Thiocapsa bogorovii: one gene and its partners. The protein of the gene in region 2 interacts with the protein of the main gene of each other region in a pairwise test. Links are inferred from orthologs where the notes say so. Each region holds a gene or a part of one and is shown on either strand. Other genes may lie near its edges.

Region 1 (5,757 bases), 2.8 Mb from region 2 along the record:
GCTGCGCGCCTCCATGGTCTCGCCCCCCATCGGGGCGCGCAAGAACACCGGGGACAATACACCGGCGGTCGTGCACGTGGAGTTGGTCCCCGGCGATCGGGTCGAGGTGCGTCTGGCGGCCAAAGGCGGCGGCTCCGAGAACAAGGCGAAGTTCGCGGTCTTGAACCCGAGCGAGAACCTGGTCGATTGGGTGCTCAAGACGGTTCCGACCATGGGTGCCGGTTGGTGCCCCCCCGGCATGCTCGGCATCGGGATCGGGGGCTCTGCCGAAAAGGCGATGCTGCTCGCGAAGGAATCCCTGATGGAGCACATCGACGTCCACGAGATCAAGGCGCGCGGACCTGCGGATCCCATCGAAGCACTGCGCCTGGAGCTGCATGAGAAGGTCAACGCGCTCGGCATCGGCGCGCAGGGTCTCGGGGGGCTCACCACGGTATTGGATGTGAAGATCCTGACCTACCCGACCCACGCCGCCTCGCTCCCGGTCGCCATGATCCCCAATTGCGCGGCAACACGACATCTGGAATTCACACTCGACGGCTCCGGCCCGGTTGCGCTCGTCCCGCCGAGCCTGGAGGATTGGCCTCCGATCACCTGGGACGCGGCCGCCGGGGCACGTCGCGTCCAGCTCGACGGCTTGACCCGCGAGGAGATCGCGACCTGGCAACCCGGCGAGCGCCTCCTGCTCTCGGGCAAGCTGCTCACCGGCCGAGATGCTGCACACAAACGCATCGCCGATCTCCTTGATCGGGGCGAGCAACTACCCGAAGGCGTCGACCTCACCAACCGATTCATCTATTACGTCGGCCCCGTCGACCCGGTGCGCGACGAGGTCGTGGGCCCGGCCGGGCCCACGACGGCCACACGGATGGACCCGTTCACCGATCAGCTGCTCGAGCGTACGGGCCTGATCGGGATGATCGGCAAGGCCGAGCGCGGTCCCGCGGCGATCGACGCCATCAAGAAGCACGGCGCGGTCTATCTGATGGCCGTCGGCGGTGCGGCCTTCTTGGTGGCCAAGGCGATCAAGTCGTCTCGACTGATCGCCTTCGAGGATCTTGGAATGGAAGCGATTCGCGAATTCGAGGTGGAAGACATGCCGGTGACCGTCGCCGTCGACAGCCGCGGTGAGTCCGTCCACCGTACCGGACCTGCCAAATGGCGCAACAAAATCGGGCTGATCCCGGTGGAGGTGATCTAGTGGAAAACTATCGGGCATTCCGGATTCATCAGGACGCAGAGGGCCACCGCGCCGGCTTCGAGGCGCTCCCGAAGCAGGCCCCCGAGACGGGCGAGGTCTTGGTTCGTGTCATCCATTCAAGCGTCAATTACAAGGATGCACTCGCCGGCACGGGGCGCGGGAAGATCCTGCGTACCTTCCCGCTGGTCGGCGGGGTCGACGCGGCCGGCATCGTGGAGCAATCCAATGATCCCGCTTACCGGGCAGGTGATGCGGTCGTCGCCACAGGCTGGGGCCTGAGCTTCGACCACGACGGCGGCTATGCAGAGTATCTCCGCGTCCCGGCGACCTGGCTGACACCGATTCCGGTCGGGTTGGACCCGCGCGCGACCATGATCCTGGGCACCGCCGGATTCACCGCGGCGCTCGCCGTGCACCGGATGCAGGTCAACGGTCAGAAACCCGATATGGGTCCGATCCTCGTGACGGGCGCGAGCGGCGGGGTCGGTTCAATCGCGATCGCGATCCTCTCGCGGCTCGGCTACGAGGCGGTCGCGCTCTCGGGGAAACCGGCGCTCGCAGACTGGCTGAAGGCCATCGGCGCCGCGCGCATCATCGGGCGCGATGCTCTGGCCGAGGCGAAGCGGCCCTTGGAAAAAGCCGTCTGGGGCGGCGCGATCGACAATGTCGGCGGCGAGACACTCGCGCAGATCACGCGCACCATGGTCCCGAACGGGAACATCGCCAGCATCGGGCTCGCCGGCGGCCACCAGCTCGAGACCACCGTGATGCCCTTTATCCTGCGCGGGGTGAGCCTGCTCGGCTGCAACTCGGTCGATGTCCCACAGGGGCTGCGCGCGGAGCTGTGGGGCCACCTGGCGAGCGACTGGCGCCCGGCCGACTTGGACCTGCTACTCGGAGAGACCGTCGATCTGGATGGCCTGCCAAGGGTCTTCGAAGAGATACTCGCGGGGAAGACGCACGGGCGGATATTGGTGGAGATCGCACCGGCGTCCGACACGAACGGCGGCTAAGGGCCGGAAGATGGGTCGAGCGAAGCGAAACCCATCCTCCCCGAGCCAACCCCAGTGCGCGCCACAATCAACCGACGGCCTTGATCGTTAGCCCGGCCCGGCCGGACTGGATTCGGGAACCGGCATCGCAAATGCGCGAATGGCGCAAAGAAAACGGCCCGAGCTTGCAACTCGGGCCGGCCTGCCACCGATCAGGATGCCTTCTTGTAGTAGTGGTGGATCTCGTCGTCGCGATAATGGCTGTCGGTCCAGCAGCGCGGCAATGCCTCGTCCGAGATAAACAACAACTCGGTCTTGTCGAACGTCTCCGGCTCTTGGGCCTCCTCACCATAGTGATAGCGCCCGACGACCTTGGCGTGCATCGGATTGAACAGATCCCGCTGACTCAAGACCTCGATCATCTTGCCGGTAGTGCGATGTTTGAGAAACATGGCTTGACCTCCTGCGCAAGGGATTGATCCTTCACCTACAAGTATGACACCGGGGCGACCCTTGGCAAGGTCCGGGCATGCCGTGCCGAGGCGGCAAGTCCGTGTTGTCCTCAGCCGACTTGCTCGGCGGCTTGCGCCGGCGTCAAGGTTTTGATCGACAGCGCGTGCAGTTCCCCGCTTGCGATCTGCGGCTTGACGGTGTCCATCACCAAGCGCTGCTTTTTGATCGGCGTGAGGCCCTCGAAGACCTCGCTGACGACAACGGCGTCGAAATGACTCCCGTCGCCGGAGACCTGGACCTCGGCGCCCGGGATGCCCTGCCGAATGAGTTGTGCGACTGCTTCGATTTCCAACGGTAACTCCTGATAGCCTCGTTCCTATTGACGAACCGGCGAGCAGACGGGTTCGCGCGCTCGCCGCCAAGCTCATTAGATAGTGCTTCGACTGTCACGAGCAAGTTCGAAGAGCCGGCCAAGTGGCATGGATGACGCTCCGCCGGGCTGGCACACGGGCTTGCCTACACTACCCCAACCGGTGGACCCAAATCCGCTCTCGGCCCGGATCGAGCTGCCGAGCCTGCTCGGTGTCGCGGCCGTGGTGCGTGAAGAGGATCACCTGGGTCTTGGCCGAGAAGTCCGCCAGGGTCGCGAGCGTGGCGAGCGCGCGCTCGTCGTCGAACTGAATGAGGATGTCGTCGACGACGAACGGCATCGGCTCGGCCGCTTGGAGATACTGCTCAAGATTGGCCAGGCGCAGCGCCAGATAGAGTTGATCGCGGGTCCCCGTGCTCATCGCCTCAACGCGCAGTCGCTCACCGCTGTTGCGCAGACCGACCAAAACGGGCTGGTCGGCTTCGTCGAAATCGGTTTCGACCGCACTGAAGGCGCCGCAGGTGAGGCGCGCGAAATAGTGGCTGGTGCGCCCGAGGATGGGGTCGCTGTTTTGGCGGCGGAAACGTTCGATCTCGTCACGCAGGATACGCGCCGCAAGCTTGAGCCGGACATACTGCTCGGCATGGGTGCGGATGCCGGCGAGGAGTTGTTGGGATCCCTCGGCGAGCGCGGCGGCGGTGCCCTCCCCGCCCATCGCCTTGAGTGCACGATCCGCGTCGGCCTTCTCTTCGATCAGCGCTCGGTGCGCCGGACGCAGCTCCTGCTCGAGGCGCGCGTCGATCTCGGTCAGCCGCATGACCACCCGATCTTGGTCGACGGCGGCCGCCTCTTGTGCGAGCGCGTCGATTCCGAGGCCGTCACCGGCGCGCATGAGTGCACGTTCGACATCTTCCAGCTCGTCGGTGAGTCGCCGCCGCTCACGGACACGCGCCTCGATCAGCGGTAATTGGTCGGGCGATTCGCACCCGGCTTGACGACAGAGCTCGGCGAGGACGCGATCGGCCGCCGCGATCGCCGTCTCCGACTCGCGAATCTCATCCTCGGTGCGACTCGCCTGGGCACGCAGCTCGTCGAGTCGCGTCTTGATGGCACGTTGCTCGTCGAGCCGCGCGTGGAGCGTCAAGATCGCGTCCTCGACCGGCCGGTCCAGCAGGTCGACCGCGAGCCGACCGAGGCATTCGCGGGTCTGCTCGAGGAAGGCCGCGGCATCCCGATCGATCCCCTCGATACGCCGTCTCAAAACCGCGCCGGCCTCAACCTTCGCCACCGCATCCGCGATGGCCTGAAGATCGTCCGAGACCTCGCCGGGACCGGCATCCGGCGCGAGTCCGAGCTCGGCCATAAGCGCCGTCCAGTCCTTCTGCCACCCTGCGTAATCGGCCTCGGCCTCGGACAGCTCGCGACTCAACCCTCGGGCGCGCTCTTGGAGCTCCGCGATCTCGCGCTCCAGCGCGAGACGCGCACGCGCGCCGTCCTCCGCGGCGCGCTGCCGGTCCTCTGCCAACCCGATGAGGCCGCCGAGCTCGGGCTTGGCGAGCGCCGTGGATCCGAGCTCGACGGTCCGGTCCCCCGAGCCGAGTGCGCTCAGGAGCGCCGCGCGGTGCGAAGCCCGGACCGCCTCGCGGGCTTCGATCCGTTCGCGAATCTCGTCGGCCCGGCGGATCAGCTCGCGAAGCCGCGCGGCGCGAACGAGCCAGGGCAGCATCTCGGACGGTGGTAGCGGGATCAGGCCGCAGGCGGACCAAAGCCCATGCCATGCCGTCTCGGAGCGGGCGACGCACGATGCCAGCTCGGCCAGCGCACGTTCGGTCTCCTCCAGCTCATGCTGCACGACCTCCAGTCGTGCCTGTGTCGTTGCACGGTCATGGACGCGCCCTGCCTCGCGGCGCAGACGATCGGCAACCTCGTCGGCCCCCGTCAAAGCCCCTTCGAAGGCATCCGGAAGAGGTGCTGCGGCGTCGTAGAGCCGAGCCTCGGCGGCGACATCCGCGCCCGCCAGCCATGCCCGCTTCACGAGCAGCCAGCCCCGATCGCGATGCGCACGCGAGAGCGTCAGCTCCTCCTCGGAGGGAACCGAGCCGCTCAGCTCGAGCACCCGCAGGGCCTCTTCGCACCGCAGTCGCTCGCCGACCACCTCCGAACGCTTCGACTCCAGTGCCTGCCGTTGTTCGTTCAGAGCGCGGGTCTCGTCCGCGAAGCGCCGCAGACTCTCCTCGTCGGGCAGCGGTGCGGCAAGCAGATCGGCCAACCCGCCCGACCAGAGACCGAGTGCAGAGAGCCCCTGCTCGCAAGCCTTCAGTTGCGCCGCCAACGCCACCCGCTCCTCGACAAGCGTCTGATCCAGGTCTCCCGCCCGGCGCGCGGCATCGAGTGCGATCTGCAGATCGGTCGAAACAACCGCCGGGGGCAGCTCGGCAAGCGCCGCGGTGCGCAGCCCGAGGCGCTCTTGCGTCTCGGCGAGATCGGCACGGGTCTTGGCGACCGCATCGATCAAGGCGGCCTTGCGGGCGCCGAGATCGGTCGCGCTTCGCCTGCGCGCGAGCAGCGGCGTCAGTCGAGCCACATCGGCAGGCGCGGCATCGCGGGTCAAGTCCGGACGCGCCTGCCGCAGCAGCGCGCTCGCCTCGGACTCCCGGCCCGTCAGCTCGGCGACCAGCTCGGTGCGATCGCGCGCGGCCTTGCGATGGCTGCCGAGCCGTTCGCGCAGGTCGTCGATCGAC
Region 2 (5,953 bases):
GATAGTGGCGCCGCTGCAGATAGGCATCGCGCAGGAGGATGTAGGGGTCGATGGCCGCGTCCTCGAGGATCTGGCTGGTCGCCAGATAGCTCGCTCGACGGTCGACCGCCCGGAGTGCGATCAGGCCCCAATACACGTGATCTCTGGGGAGATCGAAGACGGGCTCGAGGTTGAACAAGGGGTCGGTGAAGATATCGCCGACATCGCCGAAGATGTCCCGGACACTGTTCGGCCCCAAGAAGGGCACCATGACGAAGGCGCCGGAATCCAGACCCCAGTAGCCGAGTGTCTGACCGAAATCCTCCTTGTAGCTCGGTAAACCCACGTTGGTCGCGACGTCCACGAAACCCAGCACGCCAACCGTGGAGTTGATGAAGAGACGTCCGACGTCGCTGCCTGCACGCGACATCTTGAATTGGAGAACATTGTTGACGAACGAGGTAACGTCGGAAAGGTTGCCGAAGAAGTTGGTCACGCCACGTTCGACCGGATCCGGCGTGACGGCCTGATAGCCTTTGGCGATCGGCTTCAAGAACGCGTTGTCGAAATCCGTATTGAAACGGAAGACGGCCCGATTGAACGGCTCGAGCGGGTCGCGTGGCTCCGAGATCCGGCTCGGCGAGGATGTGCAGCCCGTGCAGATCAGCAGGATGATCAAGACACCCAGCCCAGTCAGTTGTCGATAGGCGCTCGAATCACGGTCCTTCATGCGTTGCAGATCTCTCGCGACATGTTCGGCAAATGCTATCACAGCCGGTACCTCGCTCGATCCACGTCCTTTGCACCGGTATGCCCCGTTCCATCGGCCGCAAGCGAGTGTGTGCCGGTTCCCGATGGGCGTTTCAGAACGCGACCGTGACGCGATGGTTACGCTGTCGCAGCAGGGCGACGACCCCCTGATCGCCGGGGAGATGCAGGGCGCCGATCGCGATGAACCAGCCGCCCTCGTCGAGGAGGGGCGCCATGCGCTCGACCATACGGAGGTTGCGCGAATCGATGACCACTCTCTGGAAGAGTGCCGCGAGACGAGGGTCGCTGTCCGCGAGGTGCTGTTCGCTCAGGCGCTGCAATTCGTCGATATCGCGTTTCAGGTAGGCTGCGGTCAGTGCCTCGAAGATGCGCGGCAGTTGGTCTCGCGACGCGAGCGTCTCTCTCAGCAGCGTGATCTGATCGGACTCGGGGAGGGCATCGAAGACGGTGAGCTGCTCGGTCATGGTTTCGAGGCCCTCGACCCGTTTGCCGTCTGCGACCGCCCGACGAAACAGCAGCATATCCAGAAACTCGCCTGTCTCGGAGGGCGGGCTGCTCAGCAGTGTCGCGACAGCCCAGGGCTTGAGGTCCTTGAAGGCCTCCTCCGGCATCCCGATGCCGCCAAGCGCTGCGGCGGTCTCCTGGTAGAGGTCCGCGGGGAGAACGTCGCGCAGAAGTCGTCCGTCGGTGTAAGCCATGGTGACCATCGCTCGGATGATGGCGGAGGCATCCGGGACCACCTCGAGGGCGACACTCGGGCTCCTATCGAAGGCCTCGCGCACGGGCGCCGGAAGCTCCACGACCCGCACGTCCTCGCTATGGATCGTACCGAAGAGAAAGCTCGGTGGGGCGCCTGATGGGGAGTGGATCTCGAAGAGGATTCCACGGGTCGCGGCGTGTCCGGCAGACTCGGCGGTGTCGTCCGCGTTCGTCGGCTGATCGGCCCAAGCGCATGTGCTGCCGGCCGCTAGCCATGCGGCGAGAAGGAGTCGGGCGATCATTGCACGCGCCGTCGCGTGCGTCTGGCTGCATGACCGGCCTCGAACGCCGCGGAGGACCCGCTGCGGCCGCGGCAAACAAACAAGCCCGACCGAGGCGACGCGCCGGCACAATCACTGTGTTTGGCAATCATCCGCGCGCCACTTATGCTGTCGCCATGAATCAAGAACCCAGAATGAGAGAAGGGATCGCCGCGCGCTTTCGGGGCTTTCTGCCGGTGGTGGTCGATGTCGAAACAGCCGGCTTCGACGCTCAGCGGCATGCCCTGCTGGAGATCGCCGCTATTATTATCCGAATGCTGCCCGACGGGCGACTCGAGCCGGCCGCGCCCATCGCCTGTCACGTGCTGCCCTTCGTCGGCTCGGAGATCGATCCGAGCGCGCTGGCCTTCAATCGGATCGATCCCGACCACCCCTTCCGGGACGCGATTTCGGAATGGGACGCCTTGACCCGCATCCTCACGCCGATCCGCAAAGCAGTCAAATCCACCGGGTGCAATCGGGCGATCTTGGTCGGGCACAACGCCCATTTCGACCTCGGGTTCGTCAAAGCCGCCGTCGAGCGGACCGGATTCAAGCGTAACCCGTTCCACGCCTTCAGTGTCTTCGACACGGTGACCTTGGCCGGCCTGATGTTTGGTCAAACCGTGCTGGCGCGTGCGGCAAAGGAGGCGGGTCTCGGTTGGCAGAGCAGCGAGGCCCACTCGGCGATCTACGACGCCGAGCAGACCGCGCGTCTTTTTTGCGCCGTGGTGAATCGGTGGCGTGAGCTCGACCCGGTGCGGGTTTGGGAGGACAAGGAGCCGACCTGAAGCCGGGCGCGTGCAATCGGGTGGCGCGGCTTGGCCGATCCCCGCATGTGACGGCTCAGGCGTGCTTGGAGGCCGCCTCTTCCATCATGCTCTTGAGCTGGCCACTGGCGTGAAGCTCCAGCGTGATATCGCATCCGCCGACCAGTTCTCCGTCGATATAGACCTGGGGGAAGGTCGGCCAATCTGCATAACGCGGAAGATTCTCGAAGATTTCCGGGTCCTGCAGCACGTTTACGTAGGCAAAGGGAACACCGCACTCCTGCAAAGCGGCTGACGCCCTCATCGAAAAACCGCACTGGGGAAATTGCGGCGTGCCTTTCATGTAGATGACGACCGGATTCGTCTTCACCTGTTCGCCGATTCGCTCCAAAACATCCATCGCTGACCTCTATCTCGTGTGGGGACCCATCTGACAAGGGTCGGGACGGTGAGGGGCTTTTCAAGCTACCCCGAAAGGGGAGTGGTGATCCATCCCGCTTGGGCGCTTGCGTTTCCCCGGGTGGCCGCGCGCTCACCCGAGTGGATCGACGTTGCGCTGCAGCCAAAGCTCCAGTAAGGCGAGGTGCCAGAGTTTGTTGCCCTGGATGCGGGTGTGGTGCATGTCCGGTGCAGCGAGTAGCTGGTCCAGATAGGTTTTCCGGTAGAGACCGCGCTCTCGGCTGACCCGTGATGCGAGGACGTCGCGCATCAGTTCCAGAAAGGGGCCGCGGACGTATTTGAGCGCCGGCATCGGGAAATAGCCCTTGGGACGGTCGATGACGGCATCCGGGAGGAGGCCGCGCGCCATCGCCTTGAGTGGATATTTTCCGCCCTCGCGAAGCTTGAGCTCGGGCGGGCAGCGTGCGGCGAGCTCGACGAGGTGATGATCCAGAAAGGGCACCCGTGCCTCCAGACCCCAGGCCATCGTCATGTTGTCGACTCGTTTGACCGGGTCGTCGACGATCAGGGTCGTTGCGTCCAGACGCAGGACCGCATCCAACAGCTCGTCCGCGTCGGGCTCGGCCAGGCGCTCGGCGATCAGCGCCGAGGTGTGGTCCTCGCCGGCGTAGGTGTCGGTGACCATGCGCAGGTATTCGTCGTGATCGCGGTCGAAGTAGTGTTTGGCGAAGCGTTCGACCGCCGAGCCCTCGCGCTCGGCCGCGATGCGCGGATACCAGAAATAGCCGCCGAAGACCTCGTCCGCGCCCTGTCCGGACTGTACGACCTTGACTTCGCGCGAGACCTGCTCGGCCAGGAGATAGAAGGCCACGGCGTCCTGGCCGAACATGGGCTCGGTCATGGCGTCGATCGCCTCGGGCAGACGCTGCAGGACCTGGGCGTTCGGGACCAGGAAGCGATGATGCCGGGTGCCGTAACGCTCGACGACGAGATCCGAGTATTGGAACTCGCTCCCGGCCTCTTCGGGCGTGTCTTCGAAGCCGACCGAGAAGGTCCGCAGGTCGGACACGCCCGCCTCGGCGAGCAAGGCAACGAGGAGGCTCGAATCCAGCCCACCCGAAAGCAAGACGCCGACCGGCACATCGGCGACCTCGCTGCGGACCTTGACCGCCTGACGCAGCGCGACGTGGATCGCCTCCAGCCAGTCGGCATCGCTCCGGGGCTCCGCCGGGCGCGTCGCATCCAGACGCCAATAAGTGCCTTCGGTCCGGCGGCCACGCGCGTCGAACCGCAGCCAGTGTCCGGGCGTGAGCTTGCGCACCCCGCGCAGGATGGTGCGCGGCGCGGGGACCACGGCATGCAGGGTGAAGAGATGATGCAGTGCGACCGGGTCGATCGCCGTATCCACCCCGCCGCCGGCCAGGAGTGCCTGCGTACTGGAGGCGAAACGCAGCGTTCCGCCCTGTTCGGACCAATAGAGCGGCTTGATCCCGAAGCGGTCACGCGCGAGAAAGAGCACCTGCTGATTCGCGTCCCAGACGGCGAAGGCGAACATGCCGTGCAGGCGCGCGCAGCAGTCGGTTCCCCAAGCGTGCCAGGCCTTGAGGATGACCTCGCTGTCACCTTCGGAGAAGAAGCGGTAGCCGCGCTCTTCCAACTCGCGACGCAGCGCCCGATAGTTGTAGATGGTTCCGTTGAAGACCAGGGCGAGTCCGAGCTCGGCGTCGACCATCGGCTGATTGGAACGCACCGACAGATCGATGATCGAGAGCCGCCGATGGCCGAACCCGAGTGCCCCGTCGCTGTAGCTGCCGCCGTGGTCCGGGCCGCGCCGCACCAGCTCGCCCATCATGGCCTGGATGGTCTCCAGGTCGGCCGGGGCGCCGTCGAGCCTCAATTCACCACAGATACCGCACATCGGACCGCTCCCATGAGGTCGGGATCGCTCGTCGGTGACCCCGTTTTCTGATACTGGATTTGAACCGCAAAGGCGCGACGGACGCAAAGGAAATCAACAGCGACTTATCCTTCCGGCTCCGGCTCGTGACCCCAACCGCCGCCGCCCGGTGTCTCCACAGCGAGGCGATCCCCGCTCGCCACACGAAGACTGACCTTGGGCGGCAGTTCTTTCCCATTGAGCTGATTCCGACCGGCGCGCGCGGGACCGCCGCCTGCGATGCCCCAAGGCGCGACGCGGCGCCGCTCGGTGAGAAGCGTCACCTCGGCCGGGGCGAGAAAGGTCAGCTCACGGACCAGTCCGTCGCCGCCGGCGCGTGCGCCGCGGCCACCCGAGCCGGATCGCAGGGCATACCGCGACACCCGCAAGGGGTAGCGCGCCTCCAGCACCTCGATCGGCGTATTGAGGGTGTTGGTCATGTGGGTCTGAACCCCCGACCAACCGCCGCCGCTGGCACCTGCGCCCATGCCGCCACCGATGGTCTCGTAGTAATCCCAGGCCGCACCGGCCTCGGTGCTGCCGACCGCAAGGTTGTTCATGCTGCCTTGGCTGGCCGCCGGGATGCGATCCGGGATTGCTCGGGCGAGCGCGCCCAGCACGACATCCACGACACGGCTGCTCGTCTCGACGTTGCCCGCGGCCACCGCTGCAGGGCGCTGCGCGTTGAGCAAGCAGCCGAGCGGTGCGGTCAGGCCGATCGCGCGGAAGGTCCCGCCGCAGGCAGGCGTCTGCGGTGGCATCAAGCAACGAAAGGCGTAGAAGACGGCGGCCGCGGCGACCGAGAGCGGGCAATTAATGTTGCCCGCGACTTGCCCTGCGGTTCCGGCGAAATCGACATGGATCCCCTCGGGCGTCACATCGAGGGCCACCCGGATCGGGATCGCCTCGGTCCCCTGGCCGTCGTCGTCCATCACGTCTTCGAAGGCGTAGCGTCCCGGCGGGATCATGCCGAGCGCCGAGCGCGCGAGGCGCTCCGCGTAGTCGTCGAGTGCGCGGATCGCCGAGACGTAGGCCGAGACACCAAGGCCGTCGATCAGGCCCCCCAGCCGAGCCAACCC
Region 3 (5,733 bases), 2.1 Mb from region 2 along the record:
CACATTATGTTTAGGCGCAGCCAAACGGCCGCGGGGATCTCGATGGCGTTGCCCATCATCCGCTCGATCAAGGGCCGTTTTCCGATGAGCTGGCTGCCGAGAAAGACAGCCGCGAACAGCCAATTCACGATTGTCGGTTTCCACATGACGAAGATCGGATCCCGCAGGGCGAGCGTCAGTCCGCCGAACAGGACGAGCAGTCCGAGTGTCACCAGCGGCATGGTCTCGACACGCCGTCGACGCACCCAAGACCATCCCACCAAAACCGCCGAGGCGGCGATCGCGACCCCGGTCGCGACATAGATGCCCTCAAGCTTGTAGGCGACAAAAAAGAGAAGGATAGGAAAGAAGTCGACAAGAAGTTTCATGAGGCTCGGGTCGCCGATTCGGCGTGTTCAACACTGTGGGGGTCATGCTTGCGCCGTCTTCCGAGCCGGCTCGTCGCCGTTCAGGCGCGCGGTTCTCGGTGGGTACCATGAAACCCGAGGCGATCGGCGTGTGCAGGGCAATCAAGCTCGTTAACCGGCTAAGGATACGGCGATCGGGCGGGCAGGGCAAAGCCCTTCAACTGTCGGATCGCGTTCGACTGCCCCATCCCGGCCGGATCCGGCGTCATTCTCGAGCGAATCCATCCGGTTGACGTGTATAGTTGCATCCGGTTTCCGGAATCGACTCCCGCTCACGCCGCCGACTGTCCGGCGGCCCCGGCGGGCGCGCAACTGTCTTTAGAGGAGGCTTCACGTGGAGGTGATCGCGGATTGGGTCGGCACGATCAACGGGCTTGTCTGGGGCCCTCCCATGCTGGTTCTCATCTTGGGAACCGGGTTCTTCCTGATGCTCGGCCTACGCTTGATGCCGATCCTCAAGTTGGGGTACGGATTCAAGATGCTGTGGGCCGGGCGGCATGCTCAAGGCGAAGGCAACATCACGCCCTTCAACGCCTTGATGACCTCGCTTGCAGCGACGATCGGGACGGGGAACATCGCCGGTGTCGCCACGGCGATTGCGATCGGTGGACCCGGTGCCCTGTTCTGGATGTGGTGCACGGCGCTCGTCGGCATGGCCACCAAGTATGCCGAGGGCGTCCTGGCGGTGAAATACCGCGAGGTGGATGAAAAGGGCAACTACGTCGGTGGCCCGATGTACTACATCAAGAACGGACTGGGTCGTCGATGGCTCTGGCTTGGCACCGCCTTCGCGATCTTCGGGGGGCTCGCCGGATTCGGGATCGGCAACATGGTCCAGGCCAATTCGGTGTCGCACGCCCTCAACGGCACCTTCGCGATCCCGGAGCTCTGGTCGGGGATCGCGATGGCCGTGCTGGTCGGTTTGGTCCTGATCGGCGGCATTCGTTGGATCGCCCAGGTCGCCGGCAAGCTGGTTCCCTTCATGGCGATCGCCTATGTCGTCGGTGGTTTGGTGGTCTTGGCCTTCAACGTCGACCAGATTCCGCAAGCCATCTATCAGATCGTGTTGCACGCCTTCTCGCCGACGGCCGCTGCGGGCGGATTTGCGGGCGCAACGCTGATGCTGGGCATCCAGATGGGCGTGGCCCGCGGCATCTTCTCCAACGAGGCCGGTCTAGGTAGCGCCCCCATCGCGCATGCGGCCGCGCAGAGCCACGATCCCATCCAGCAGGGCACGGTCGCCATGCTCGGCACCTTCATCGACACCATTATCATCTGCACCATCACTGGCTTGGTGATTATGGTCACGGGGGTCTGGACGAGCGGAGAGACGGGCGCGGGCCTATCCTCGGCGGCCTTCAGTGCCGGCCTGCCGTCGGTGGGCGGTTACATCGTGACCCTCGGGCTGGCGCTCTTTGCCTTTACGACCATCCTGGGGTGGAGCGTCTACGGCGAACGCTGTGTGGAATACCTGTTGGGGATCCACGCCATCGTTCCCTTTCGGCTGGTCTGGGTCGCGGTCATTCCGGTCGGGGCGATGCTCGAGCTTGATTTCATCTGGCTGGTCGCCGATACGCTCAATGCCCTGATGGCGATTCCCAATCTGGTCGCACTGCTCTTGCTCAGCCCGATCGTCTTTCGGATGACGCGAGAATACTTCGCAGATCCGATCAACCGCCGGGTCTAGTACCTCGTTCCACCTTATTTTGCGTGCTCAGCGAGGCGAGAAGCGTTCAGCGGCTAGGCGCGCGAGTGAAGGAAGAGTGACCCTCTTTCAAGCTCGCGCAACAACGGCGCTGAACGCTTCTCGCCTCGCCCTTCGGGAGCCCCCCCAAAGGCGCCAGGGCAGCGTTACAGCCCTTGGAAATAGCACCCACTATTCCCCGCGGACTGTGCCTTGCCCTGACGCCTTTGGGGGGGCTCTGAGCATGCAAAATAAGGTGGAACGAGGTACTAGTGCGGCGTCGCCTTCGAGCCGCCCTGGCAGGGCGGCGATTCGGGGGCAACGCCGCCTTTGGCGAACCACTCCTCCGGGGTCCAGGTGTGTAGAGCGATGGCGTGGAGTCCGCCTTCGAGCTCGCTGCTCAGGGCGCGATTGAGGAGACGATGCCGCGCGACCAGGCTCTTGTCGGCGAAGGCCTCGCTGACCACCAGGATCTTGAAGTGGGATTCGGCGCCGGCAGGCACCGAATGCATGTGGCTTTCGTCGACGACCTCGAGATGCATGGGGTCGAAGGTGGTCTTCAGGGTGTCCTCGATGCGGGTTTTTCGGTTCATCTGGGCTCCGGCTCGGATCGCCCGTTCGGGCGCGTCCTCGTCAACTATGGCCCCTTCCTCACCGACACAAGCATCGAGGCCGGTGATGTGTCCGCAGGCGACCCGACCGCGTTCAGGAGTCTAGCCTTGTTGTCCCGAAAGACGCTCGACGAGGGCCAGGTGACCGGCCTCGCGTGCGTGGTCCGCCGCCGAGCGCCCCGCGAAGTCCTTGAGGGTACGATCGGCGCCATGGCGCAGTAGGACCTCGACCGTCTCGTCGTGGCCTTTTCCGGCGGTCCAGATCAAGGCCGTCCAGCCTTCGGTCTGCTCTTGATGATCGATCATGGCGCCGTTGCGCAACAGTAAATCCACGATCGATGCGTGATCGTTCGAGGCCGCGAGCATCATGGCCGTGTAACCGCCCTTGTCCCGGGCGTCGATCTCGGCACCGGCCTCGAGGAGCCGCTCGACGACATCGAGGTGCCCGTAAAGTGCGGCCTTCATGAGCGGCGTCCAGTCGCAGCTGTCGCGAACATCGACCGTCGTAGATGGCTTCAAGAGGGCGTTCAAGGCGGAGAGATCGCCTTGCTCGGCAAGGTCGAGCAGTTCCGAACCCTCTGCTTCCGGGGTCGAGTCCGATGGGTGAAAGGCGGCAAAGGCGACGAGGATCGCGATCGCCGCGAGTGCAAGAATACGGATGAGGATGTTCATGACCGCCTATTCTCCGGACCCGGAACCGGGCGGCCAATGCGAATCGGCAACCCGAGGCGAGTCGTGGGAGATCCTGTCGCCGGCACGGATCGAGCCGCCACCGGCGCGCGTCGGTCATGCGGCGGTCGTGAGGGGATGACGCGGCAGACGGATGTGTGTACCCATCGTCATTTCCTTAGAGAAACGTGACCCCCACCTGGAACAGTCGCTCGACCTCCGGGATCCGCGCCTTGTCCTGAAGGAAGAGGATGACGTGGTCTTCCGGTGCGATCACGGTGTCGTGGTGCGCCATCAGGACCTCGTCGCCGCGAACGATCGCACCGATACTGGTGCCCCGCGGGAGCCTGATGTTCTCGATGCTGCGTCCGATCACCTTGCTCGAGGTCTCGTCGCCGTGGGCGATGGCCTCGATGGCCTCCGCCGCGCCGCGTCGCAGAGAATGCACGACGACGACGTCGCCGCGCCGGATGTGCTTCAACAGGCTTCCGATGGTCGCCTGCTGCGGCGAGATGGCGATGTCGATGGCCCCGGATTGCACCAGCTCGACGTAGGACGGGCGGTTGATCAGGGCCATGACCTTGCGTGCGCCGAGCCGCTTCGCGAGCATCGCCGAGAGGATATTCGCCTCGTCGTCGTCGGTGACGGCGCAAAAGACGTCGGTGTTCTCGATATTCTCTTCCAGGAGCAGATCACGATCCGCCGCGTCGCCGTGCAGCACGATCGTCTTCTCGAGATTCTCGGCAATACGCTTGCAGCGTTTCAGATCGCGCTCGATGACCTTGACCCGATAGTTGACCTCCAGCGCTCCCGCGAGCCGCGTACCGATATTGCCGCCGCCGGCGATGATCAGACGCTTGTAGGGACGGTCGAGACGCCGCAGCTCGCTCATGACCGAGCGGATGTGCACGGGGGCGGCGACGAAGAAGATCTCGTCGTCGGCCTCGATGACCGTATCGCCTTGGGGCTCGATGGCCCGATCATGACGGTAGATGGCACCGACACGCGCGTCGACCTTGGGCATGTGCTCGTGCAGGGTGCGCAGCTCGTGCCCGACCAGGGGTCCGCCGTAGTAGGCCTTGACCGCGACCAGTCGGATGCGTCCCCCCGCGAAGTCGAGCACCTGCAAGGTCCCGGGGTTTTCGACCAGACGCAGGATGTACTCGGTGACCAATGCCTCCGGACTGATCGGAAAGTCGATCGGCAGGGCATCGGTCCCGAACAGCTTGGGTTGATCGAGAAAGCTCTGCGCCCGCACCCGCGCGATCTTGGTCGGGGTGTGAAAGAGCGTGTAGGCGACCTGGCAGGCCACCATATTGGTCTCGTCGCTGTTGGTGACCGCGATGATCATGTCGGCATCTTCCGCACCCGCGCGACGCAGCACGTCCGGGTGCGCACCGTGGCCCAGGATGGTGCGCAGATCGAAACGATCCTGAAGCTCCCTGAGCAGGTCCGGGTTGTGATCGACGACGGTGATATCGTTCGCCTCGCTGACCAGATTGGCGGCCACCGAGGTCCCGACTTGGCCGGCACCGAGGATGATGATCTTCATTGATTAAACCGCGTCCGGGGATTTCATGTTGTGGCGTGGCGTCCTTCGGCCTCGTCGCTCCTCGGTACGATCGGCGCGACGCGGTTTAAGATATGGAAACAAAGAACTTGAAGTGCGTCAGTGCCAAGGTCTGTAGAGACGCCCAACCTGTGTTCCAGATTCCAACTGGACATGCCTCGCCGGACGCACTTCAACGGGGGACGCACGTCAACGCCGCTCCTTGATCTCGATCCCCAGCGAGCGGAGCTTGCGGTAGAGATGCGTGCGTTCCATTCCCGCCTCCTTGGCCATCTTGCTGACGTTGCCTGTGTGTTTTTCGAGCTGGTAATCCAGATAGGCCTTCTCGAACTGCTCGCGCGCCTGGCGCAGCGGCTGATCGAACGAGACCAGGCCTTCGAGCGCCTGTCCCTGGGATGCCGGCGGTGCACCGAGCGCGGATTCGACCTCCTTCTGACTGATCTCGTCCCCGGCACCCAAGATCAGGACCCGTTGCACCAGGTTCTTGAGCTCGCGCACGTTGCCCGGCCAGGAGTAGTTGCGCAGATAGTTTTGCGCACCCACGCTGAAGCGGCGGTACGGCAGCTTCTCGTGGGTCGCGAAATAGTCGAGATAGAAGTTCAGCAGATCCGGGACATCCTCGGCGTGTTCTCGCAGCGGAGGGATGTTCAGCGGGACGACGTTGAGATGGTAGAAGAGATCCTCGCGGAAACGCCCGGCACGCACCTCCTCTTCGAGATTGCGCTGGGTCGCGGCGATGATCCGCACATCGATCCGCACCGGCTCGGTTCCCCCGACGCGGATGAAGGCTCC

Evidence for each region.
Region 1: the proteins of grxD (region 2) and LT988_RS22515 interact in binary tests that used the Escherichia coli proteins (3 or more experiments, as listed by UniProt). The link is inferred for Thiocapsa bogorovii from one-to-one orthologs.
Region 3: the proteins of grxD (region 2) and LT988_RS19365 interact in binary tests that used the Escherichia coli proteins (3 or more experiments, as listed by UniProt). The link is inferred for Thiocapsa bogorovii from one-to-one orthologs.

The regions. Positions count from the first base shown.
Region 1 is NZ_CP089309.1:5,049,311-5,055,067, reverse strand. What follows is about bases 1,378-4,164. They hold LT988_RS22515 (BolA family protein), read right to left. Parts: upstream 2,999-4,164; coding sequence 2,756-2,998; downstream 1,378-2,755. Other genes in these bases: LT988_RS22510 (ATP-binding protein), read right to left, coding at 3,168-4,164; LT988_RS22520 (acetyltransferase), read right to left, coding at 2,406-2,645; LT988_RS22525 (YhdH/YhfP family quinone oxidoreductase), read left to right, coding at 1,378-2,214. Outside these bases: LT988_RS22530 (fumarate hydratase), read left to right, coding at 1-1,201; more of LT988_RS22525, read left to right, coding at 1,201-1,377; more of LT988_RS22510, read right to left, coding at 4,165-5,757. UniProt on the Escherichia coli protein: Involved in cell resistance against acid stress.
Region 2 is NZ_CP089309.1:2,261,554-2,267,506, reverse strand. What follows is about bases 1,278-4,260. They hold grxD (Grx4 family monothiol glutaredoxin), read right to left. Parts: upstream 2,940-4,260; coding sequence 2,616-2,939; downstream 1,278-2,615. Other genes in these bases: LT988_RS10245 (N-acetylglutaminylglutamine amidotransferase), read right to left, coding at 3,072-4,260; rnt (ribonuclease T), read left to right, coding at 1,925-2,560; LT988_RS10260 (TraB/GumN family protein), read right to left, coding at 1,278-1,751. In the rest of the region: LT988_RS10265 (MlaA family lipoprotein), read right to left, coding at 1-709; more of LT988_RS10260, read right to left, coding at 843-1,277; more of LT988_RS10245, read right to left, coding at 4,261-4,856; LT988_RS10240 (hydantoinase B/oxoprolinase family protein), read right to left, coding at 4,961-5,953. UniProt on the Escherichia coli protein: Monothiol glutaredoxin involved in the biogenesis of iron-sulfur clusters.
Region 3 is NZ_CP089309.1:4,371,029-4,376,761, forward strand. The notes cover bases 1,023-3,785. They hold LT988_RS19365 (BolA family protein), read right to left. Parts: upstream 2,685-3,785; coding sequence 2,361-2,684; downstream 1,023-2,360. Other genes in these bases: LT988_RS19360 (alanine/glycine:cation symporter family protein), read left to right, coding at 1,023-2,094; LT988_RS19370 (ankyrin repeat domain-containing protein), read right to left, coding at 2,805-3,374; trkA (Trk system potassium transporter TrkA), read right to left, coding at 3,550-3,785. Also shown: LT988_RS19355 (inner membrane-spanning protein YciB), read right to left, coding at 1-368; more of LT988_RS19360, read left to right, coding at 742-1,022; more of trkA, read right to left, coding at 3,786-4,923; LT988_RS19380 (sigma-54-dependent transcriptional regulator), read right to left, coding at 5,131-5,733. UniProt on the Escherichia coli protein: Transcriptional regulator that plays an important role in general stress response. Has many effects on cell morphology, cell growth and cell division. Acts by regulating the transcription of many genes, including dacA (PBP-5), dacC (PBP-6), ampC and mreB.